Regions from separate parts of the Lysinibacillus sp. FW12 genome, predicted to be linked through region 2. Evidence: riboswitches for the same ligand, from Rfam matches in the RefSeq annotation. Region 2 holds a riboswitch; each other region holds the start of a gene.
The links. Region 2 has a riboswitch for lysine ahead of SJW71_RS07020 (aspartate kinase). Riboswitches for the same ligand answer to the same signal wherever they lie in the genome.

Region 1 (3,287 bases), 1.5 Mb from region 2:
AAAACATCCAGCCAGCCTTGTCAGGAGCTAATCCTTGGGCAATATAGATTTCAGGAATCCAAGCAGCAGTCGTGTAGAATAATAAAGACTGTAAACCCATTGCGCCTGTGACGGCCCACGTAACAGGTGATTTCCATAGTGGTGGACCTGACTTTTTAGATGAGGTAGTTGGTTCAGGTTTATTTGATTTTAATTGAGGTATCCAAATTAAAATCGTAACGACAACAAGTACAAGAGCAATGGCCAAAGCCCCTTGCCAGCCTAATGATGAATTAGCTATTGGATAGCTAATACCTGCGCCAAGGCCAGCAGTTAAATTCATGGACATGGTGAAGAAGGCCATCAGTAAGCCTACATGGTATGGAAATTTCAATTTTAGTAATCCTGGAATTAGTACATTTCCGAAAGATATTGCTACGCCAATTAGCATAGTACCAAATATAAGTAATCCTGTTGTTCCAAGTGAGCGTAGAACTATCCCTAAGGCCAATAGAATAGTGGATAAAAATAAAGTAAGCTCAAGCCCTAGTTTGCGTGCTACGATAGGTGCAAAAGGCGATATGATGGCAAAAGCAAGCAATGGAATAGTTGTTAGAAAGCCTGCTAATACATTAGAGATACCAAGATCATCACGGATAAAGGATATGATTGGACCAACAACAGTTAATGGCATTCGTAATGTAGAGGCAATAAAAATAACCCCAAAGACTAAAAGTAATGTTGTTCCTTTCCAGCTAATTTTTTTACTTGGATAACTAGCGGAATGATCATTTGTAGTCAAAATAACTCCCCCCTGTTATTAACCATTCTAATTGAACTACTATAACACTTTATCACACTATTAAAAATAGTAGAAGATTCATAAAATACAGAACATTTTCCGTGTTGTTGAAATGTCTATGGTCTTATGTTAGTATAATAATCATCATAAATTTAATAATTATATGCCTCATGTTTGTATTGAGGTAGAGGTCGCGATATTTATAAGTATGCTAATTGAAATGACAAGCATTGATGAGATTAGCTGAAAGGAAATATTGCCGAAGTGTGAGGGGACTTGAAAACCTCATGCTGGGGCTGTCTCCGAAAGGAACAGAACTGTCACGTTTGTACAACGTGTTGAGCTATCATTTAGGAAAAACTGAGGATTAACTTAGCCATCACATTGTTCATGTGATGGCATTTTTTTGCCTCATAAATAGGAAGGAAGCTATATCGTGAGTGAAATAAAAGTAAATCAGCTCGGTCATAACGAACCAAAGCTGAAAAAAGAATTAAAAAGCCGTCATATTACAATGATTTCTTTAGGCGGTACAATTGGTACGGGGCTATTTTTAGCTAGTGGTGGTGCCATTGCACAAGCAGGGCCAGGAGGCGCATTGCTTGCCTATGCCTTAATTGGTGTTATGGTGTACTTCCTAATGACGAGCTTAGGAGAGATGGCTGCTTATATGCCATCATCAGGTTCATTTAGTACGTATGCAACAAAATTCGTAGATCCAGCACTAGGCTTCGCTTTAGGTTGGAACTATTGGTATAACTGGGCAATTACGATTGCAGCAGAAATTGCAGCAGTGTCTTTAATAATGAAATATTGGTTCCCAGATAGCTCATCAGCACTTTGGACAGTATTATTTATTGCTGTTGTGCTAACGTTTAATTTACTTTCTGTAAAGAGCTATGGTGAAAGTGAATATTGGTTTGCTATGATTAAAGTAGCAACGGTCATTGTTTTTATTATTATTAGTTTATTAATGATTTTTGGTATTTTAGGTGGTCAGGCACCTGTAGGCTTCACAAATTTCTTTATTAGTGATGGGCCATTCCATGGGGGCTTCCTTGCTACCTTTGGTATTTTCCTGGCTGCAGGGTTTTCATTCCAAGGAACAGAGCTTCTAGGTATAACAGCTGGTGAAACTGATGATCCAGGTAAAAATATTCCGAAAGCTGTAAAATCCGTATTCTGGCGTATTCTTTTATTCTATATTTTAGCAATTGGTGCAATAGGAATGCTGATTCCTTTCACAGATGAGCGCTTATTATCAGAAGATATTGCAGTATCACCATTTACATTAGTGTTTGATCGCTTAGGTATCGCCTTTGCTGCGTCGTTAATGAACGCTATTATTTTAACGGCTATGCTATCAGCAGGTAACTCAGGGCTTTATGCATCATCTCGTATGTTATGGCAATTAGCGGTGGATGGTCATGCGCCTAAAATCTTTACAAAGCTTAGTCGCCGTGGTATTCCAATTTACGCGCTACTAGCAACATTAGCTGTAGGCTGTTTAGCATTTTTAGCGTCATTTTTCGGTGACGGTGTGGTGTATATCTGGCTATTAAATGCCTCTGGAATGTCTGGCTTTATTGCATGGCTAGGCATTGCATTTAGTCATTATCGTTTCCGTCGTGCATTCGACGCACAGGGCTTAGATCCAAAGCTATTACCTTATAAAGCAAAATTGTATCCATTCGGACCACTATTCGCCTTTACAGTTTGTATGATTGTGGTCATTGGACAAAATTACACAGCCTTTACAGGAGACAAAATCGATTGGTACGGTATTCTAGTTTCTTATATTGGAATTCCATTTTTCTTACTATTATGGTTAGGCTATAAAATTAAACATAAAACAAAAATGCTTCCACTTAATGAGTGTGATTTAAAAGTGGAGGATTAAATAGAAAAGCTGTTCTGTATACCGTTGTATGACGGTTGATAGGACGGCTTTTTTATATTTGGGCGTTAAATTTATTTCTTAATCTATATCATATATATGGTAATATACTATAGATGTGGAAAGTCATACTAATGGCTTTTTAGTTAGGAAGAGGTGCATGAAAATGCAAAAACATATTTTACTAGTTGAAGATGATGAGGCTATTCGTGAAATGGTAGAAAACTTTTTACTATTGGAAGGCTTCGGTGTTACAACTGCAAAGAATGGAGAAGAGGCATTACAGTATTGTTTAAACCATTCATTTGATTTAGTTATCTTAGATATTATGATTCCTAAACTTAATGGATTAGAAGTACTAAAAATAATTCGAGAACAAGCAGCGCTTCCTATCATCATTATGTCAGCAAAGGATAGTGATGTAGATAAAGCTTTAGGGTTAGGCTTAGGTGCAGATGATTATATTGCTAAACCATTTTCTATGCTAGAGTTTTCTGCTCGCGTAAAAGCCGTTATTAGACGAGCAACCAAATATTCTAGTCAAGTGGATAACAAACAAGATGTAGTAGTGATCGATAATTTAACGATAAATATGATTAACTTTTCTGT
Region 2 (3,287 bases):
ACAATATTATGACATGTTTATTGTACTCTCAAGAGCTACGAGCGTCAAGGCAACTCGGAGTTTTTCATAGAGCTTATTAAAGAACTAATATAGTACATGATGCGTCGTTTTTTCTCGAAAAATCTATCATTACTTTATTACCGCCAAATTTTAAGAATATTCTAAGAAAGAAGGATAACAATGTTAAACACTCCATCTCCTACAATCTCATCATTTGGTTATGAGATCATTCGCGATCATATTCTATCTTCTATACTTGGTAAACATGAAGATGATGTCCTTTATTGGGCAGGTAAAGAGCTTGCACGTAAGTTTCCATGTAAAAGTCAAGACGAACTTATCGCATTTTTCGCAGATGCCTGTTGGGGTACATTAGCGTTATTAAAAGAATCAAAGGATGGTCGCATTTTCGAATTGACTAATGACCCAGAAATATTACAAATCAAACAACGTAGCTTTAGACTTGAGGCGGGATTTATAGCTGAACAAATTCAATTAGCTAAAGGCTATCTTACAGAATGCTATGAAGAAAAACGAGAAAAGCAACACCATGTCATGTTTACAGTCAAATGGGATGTTAAGGAACGTATTATGAATACCATCCCTACAGAGTAATGAAAAGGATTGCCTCCCTTATATGGGATGACAATCCTTTTTTCTTCCTATCATTTCGAACAATTACATAAAATGCTGTTTCTTCTATTATTATATATAAAGTGCTTGCTCTAAATTAAATTCATCATGTAATGCATTTGCTGCACGGATCATACCATCCTGTGGTACGACAACTGATACTTTTATTTCAGATGTGCTAACCATTTTTACGGGAATGTTTTCATGGCGTAATCGATCAAACATACGGGCAGCAACACCAGGATTAGACGCCATACCTGAACCAATAATGGAAACTTTCGCTAACCCTATTTCGAAGTCAGCAAAGCTAAAGCCAAGTGATACTTTGCTATCTTCTAGAACCCGCAATGCTTCCGCAAATTCCTCTTTTAAAATGGAAAAAGATACAGTCGGCTTTAATCCATCAATAATCGCTTGAACAATAATATCTACATTGATCCGATTTTCTGCTAGGATGGTAAACATATCGGCTAATGAACCTTCGCTATAGGCATCATACCCAACTGTTAACCGAATAATATCTGCTTCAAAAGCTACACCGCGAACTACTAAATTTTTCTCCATTTCCACTTCCTCCTTCAATAAAGTACCTACCGACTCTACTGAACTAGAGCGGATGATAACTGGTAATTGAAACTTCTTCGCTAACTCTACTGCCCGTGGATGTATAACATGTGAACCTAAATTGGATAGTTCCAACATTTCATCGTAAGAAATTTCCTGTAGCTTTTGGGCATTTGTAACATAGCGTGGATCGGCTGTATAAACACCATCCACATTGCTATATATATCAACTCTCTCTGCCTCTAAACCTATGGCAAGAGCTACAGCTGTTGTTTCCGCTCCACCCTTTCCAAGAGTTGTTATATTATAATCGTCGTCAACACCCTGTTCTCCAGCAATGACTACAATTTGGCCTTGTTCAAAATGTTCTTCAATACGATGGACATCTATATTGTCTATACGTGCATGTCGATACATACGATCCGTATGAATACCTGCCTGCCATCCAGTTAATGACACTGCCTTATAGCCTGCTTCTTGTAATGCAATAGCAAATAAAGAGCTAGATAATTGAGTACATGTGGACATCACTGCAGCTAATTCTCGCTTTGACACATCGTCAGTGAAACGCTTCACCATCATCTTTACGTCTTTTGCAGTTTGTCCCATTGCCGCTACTACCACTACTACATCAAACCCTTTATCCTTCTCAGCAATAGCTTTTCGAGCCATTTCTTGGATGTGGCCCGTTGATGCTAATGTAGCTCCTCCAAACTTCATCACAATTCTAGCCATTTTTTTGTTCCCCTTTCCAGTCTGCGTATTTCACTTAACTTCGAAGTGTAAAAACAGTCTCTAGAAAACTAAAAAAGCAACTTCCACATAACGTGAAAGCTGCTTATAACATGTACAATAATCGTAACTTGCGCATGTGTGATAGCTCTCCGAAACGTTTAGAATCGACAGTCTTACATTTCTTAAATGCAAAACCAGTACAACAAAGGAAACAACAATGCTGTACTTCGGCAAGCTCCCCTTTCACACAATGTCTCTGGACTTGTTCATCCTCCATTGTGCTATTCTTGAATCTTGCACCTCTATCATCACCTTAAAAGTGAAGTATTAAATTTATTAGCCCTGGCGTCCACTAACTAGCCGTCCAAAGGGCTGTTTAACATTGAACAACAATGTTATTTACAACCTTAGCACATGTCTATTCCTTTGACAACGATTCTTGCTGAAAATAGGAGTAAATTTGGCTTGCTAACTTAGCAGGCATCCCAGCCTCCTGTAAAGCTAGTTCGCTCGCCTCTCGAATTTTTTTGACTGACCCAAAATGTTTAAGCAACTGTTGCTTACGTTTAGGTCCTATCCCTTCGATTTGATCAAGGACAGATTGAATAGCATGCTTCTCATGCTGTTGACGCAAGAACGTAATAGCAAAGCGATGGACTTCATCTTGAATTCGTTGTAACAAATAAAAACCATCACTTGTACGCTTTAAGGCGATCACTTCTGGCGGATCACCAAACAATAGCTGCGATGTATTATGCTTGTCATCCTTTGCTAAACCCGCAATTGGTATAACAAGCCCTAGTTCATCTTCTAATACTTCACGAGCTACTTCCATTTGCCCTTTTCCTCCATCAATGAGGACTAAATCTGGTAATGGTAAACCCTCTTTTAAAACCCTCGTATAACGACGACGGATGACCTCCTGCATAGCGCCATAATCATCATGCTTGGCTGCTGAACGCGTTTTGTACTTACGATATTCCTTTCTTGCAGGCTTTCCATCAATGAAAACAACCATAGCAGAGACGGCATCCGTGCCATGCATATGACTATTATCAAAAGCTTCGATTCGTAATGGCGTCGTTATACCCATTGCCTCACCAAGAACCTCACAAGCACCAATTGTACGTTCTTCTTGTCGTTCAATCAGCTGGAATTTAGCTGCCACAGCTATTTCAGCATTTTTGGTTGCTAAATCTACCAATTCCTTTTTCTGTCCTCGTTTTGGTGTGAGTACTTTGATCTCTAATAATTCCGTTAAAATGGCTGCATCAATGGCTTGTGGAATAAAAACTTCTTTTGGCTTTATATGCTCTGGTTTCTCATAGAAACGCCCAACAAATGTTAAAAATTCT
Region 3 (3,287 bases), 1.1 Mb from region 2:
AGTGGGTTAAAAAAGTGGGCGATCGCGTTGAAAAAGGTGAATTCATCGTTGAACTTGAAACAGATAAAGTAAACGCTGAAATCATTTCTGAAGAAGCAGGTGTATTAACACAAATTTTAGCTGAAGAAGGCGATACTGTACTAGTTGGTCAAGTTATCGCAGTAGTAGAAGCAGGCGAAGGCGCAGCACCTGCACCAGCAGCGGCTCCAGCTGAAGCAGCTCCAGCTCCAGCAGCACCACAAGCAGCACCTGCACCAGCGGCAGCAGCTCCAGTAGTAGAAGAAACTTCTGGTGAGCGTGTTATCGCATCTCCAGCAGCACGTCGTCTTGCACGTGAAAAAGGTATTGACCTTGCAGCAGTATCTCCAGTAGATCCACAAGGTCGCGTACGTGTACAAGATGTAGCAGCACACGGAACTGCACCAGCGGCAGCAGTAGCACCTACACCAGTAGCAACTACAGGTGGCCCAGTTGTATTCACACCAGCAGCTAATTCTGATCGTGTAACAATTGAAAAAATGAGCCGTCGTCGTCAAACAATTGCAAAACGTTTATTAGAAGTTAAACAATCAACAGCTATGTTAACAACATTCAACGAAATTGACATGACAAACATCATGGCACTTCGTAAACGTAAACAAGAAGAGTTTGTGAAAGCAAACGACATCAAACTTGGTTTCATGTCATTCTTCACAAAAGCTGTTGTTGCAGCACTGAAAAAATACCCATACGTAAACGCTCAAATCGTTGGCGATGAAATTCATTTAAATAACTTCTTCGATATCGGTATCGCTGTATCAACTGAAGAAGGTTTAGTAGTACCAGTTGTACGTGATGCAAACAGCAAAAACTTCGCTGAAATCGAAAAAGATATCGCTAACTTAGCGACAAAAGCTCGTGATAAAAAATTAGGCTTAAATGATATGGCTGGTGGATCATTCACAATCACAAACGGTGGTGTATTCGGTTCATTAATGTCAACACCAATTATGAACGGTACTCAAGCTGGTATTTTAGGTATGCACTCTATTGTTAACCGTCCAGTTGCTGTAAATGGGGAAGTTCAAATCCGTCCAATGATGTATGTAGCACTTTCTTACGATCACCGTATCATCGATGGAAAAGATTCAGTAGGATTCTTAAAAACAGTTAAAGAATTAATTGAAAACCCAGAAGATTTATTATTAAATTCATAATACCATTAAACCCTGCGAACAATGTTCAGCAGGGTTTTTTTGTGCATAATGAAATCTTTCGACCGATTCTATTTTTGAAAGAGTACTAATGTTATATCGTATAGAGGAGCAAAAAAGAAATAAACACAACTTTTCTCACATAGAAAACATACTCTATAATAAAAATGTGTTGTAATTTTCAGAAATATTGACGAAAGCTCAATGATTTAAAATGGATAGAGAACGCATAATAACCTAATATTGTCATTAGTCAGAAAAATGTTAAAATCGTCTTGACGAACATATTAGTTTTATAGTAGTATCTAAATATCAATTAAATAAACAAACCTCACGAATGTTACCAGTGAGGTAGAGGCGCGGTATTTATTAGTTCATTGTTGAGTACAAGCAAGCGAAGACGCAATGAAGAAGGAAATATCGCCGAAGTATAAAAGGAGCTCGTACTTTTATGCTGGGTCTGCAGTGAATAAGTGCAGGACTGTCCTAGTAAATTGATTTCCAGGTTTACTAGGTTGTGCTATCTCGGAAATATGGAAATAATAGTGAGGATTTGGGCAACTGTCATAAAAGGTAAGACCTAAGTTCAATAAACTTAGGTCTTTTTTAGTACAGTTGTCTTATTTTTTTACAGAAAAGGGGAGTTTTTCATGAAAAGAAAATGGTTGTTAGTAATGATCTCTATCATGACAGCAATTGTGCTAGCTGCATGTGGCACTAGCGACAAAAAAGACGGCGGTTCAGGTGATGCTGGCGCGGACAAGGAAGAAGGCGGCGGTGAATTCCGCATTGGAATGGAGGCTGGCTACCCACCATTCAACTGGACACAGCAGGACGATGCTAATGGCGCGGTAAAAATTGCTGATAATGCAGAGTATGCAGGCGGCTATGATGTACAAATGGCGAAAAAAATCGCTGAAGGCTTAGGCAAAGAGCTAGTTATCGTAAAAATGGAATGGGACGGCTTAGTTCCAGCGCTACAATCAAACAAAATTGATGCAATCATTGCGGGTATGTCACCAACAGAAGAACGTAAGAAAACAATCGACTTTACTGAAAACTACTACACGTCGGATTTCGTAATGGTGATTAAAAAGGGTAGCAAATATGAAGGGGCAAAATCAATTCAAGATTTCTCTGGTGCAAAAATTACATCCCAATTAAATACATCGAACTACACAGTTATTGATCAAATTAAAGGTGTAGACAAACAAACTGCTATGGAAAGCTTCCCGGCAATGCGTGTCGCTTTAGAGGCTGGCAAAATTGATGGTTATGTAGCAGAACGTCCAGAAGGAATTTCCGCTGCAGCAGCGAACGATAAGTTCACATATGTTGCATTTGAAGAAGGCTTTGATACAGATCTTTCTAACACTTCAATTGCTGTAGGTTTACGCAAAGAAGATGCAAATCGTGAAAAAATTAACGAAATATTAAAAGGTATTACAGAGGACGATCGTCAAGCCATTATGGAAGAAGCGATTAAGAATCAACCAGCAGCACAATAATGACAAGGCACGGACTAGTTGCTGGTCCGTGCATGATCATTTCATCATTATCAAAATGAGAACCTCTCTACATAATGATAATGTCCTAGCGTGACAAATCATAGAATGGTAGAAAGAGCTAGGACACGAAAAAGATAAGCAAGCAACATGACATTGTAAGGAGGAACATCATGAGTCTTGAATGGATAATTTCAATTATTGAAAACAACTGGCAAATGTTTTTACGAGGTGCGTATTATACGTTACTGATTTCGATTATTAGTACAATTATTGGTGCATTCATCGGATTTTTCATCGGAATTATGCATACGATTCCAGTTCGTAAAAAAGGAATAAAATTTTATAGCCTGAAGCTTATTAATTTTATCCTAACATGCTATGTTGAATTTTTCCGTGGTACACCAATGATTGTACAGGCTATGGTTGTCTACTACGGATTAGATATCGCGTTTGGAATTGACATGCATTTTATCACAGCAGGTATTTTAGTCGTTTCTCTTAATACAGGGGCATACATGGCAGAGATTGTGCGTGGTGGGATTGTATCGATTGATAATGGTCAATACGAGGCAGCATCAGCGATTGG

Region 1: it holds a riboswitch for lysine, as region 2 does, so the genes downstream of both, SJW71_RS23015 (amino acid permease) here and SJW71_RS07020 (aspartate kinase) in region 2, are expected to answer to the same signal.
Region 3: it holds a riboswitch for lysine, as region 2 does, so the genes downstream of both, SJW71_RS12530 (transporter substrate-binding domain-containing protein) here and SJW71_RS07020 (aspartate kinase) in region 2, are expected to answer to the same signal.

Annotation. Positions count from the first base shown of each region.
Region 1 is NZ_CP139094.1:4,492,192-4,495,478, reverse strand. Features, by position in the region: gene SJW71_RS23020 (CynX/NimT family MFS transporter) at 1-781, opposite strand, end outside; lysine riboswitch at 959-1,135, shown strand; gene SJW71_RS23015 (amino acid permease) at 1,218-2,681, shown strand; gene SJW71_RS23010 (response regulator transcription factor) at 2,845-3,287, shown strand, end outside.
Region 2 is NZ_CP139094.1:1,382,010-1,385,296, reverse strand. Features, by position in the region: gene SJW71_RS07025 (YslB family protein) at 181-615, shown strand; gene SJW71_RS07020 (aspartate kinase) at 706-1,932, opposite strand; lysine riboswitch at 2,067-2,245, opposite strand; gene uvrC (excinuclease ABC subunit UvrC) at 2,351-3,287, opposite strand, start outside.
Region 3 is NZ_CP139094.1:2,443,996-2,447,282, reverse strand. Features, by position in the region: gene odhB (2-oxoglutarate dehydrogenase complex dihydrolipoyllysine-residue succinyltransferase) at 1-1,196, shown strand, start outside; lysine riboswitch at 1,538-1,724, shown strand; gene SJW71_RS12530 (transporter substrate-binding domain-containing protein) at 1,844-2,701, shown strand; gene SJW71_RS12525 (amino acid ABC transporter permease) at 2,872-3,287, shown strand, end outside.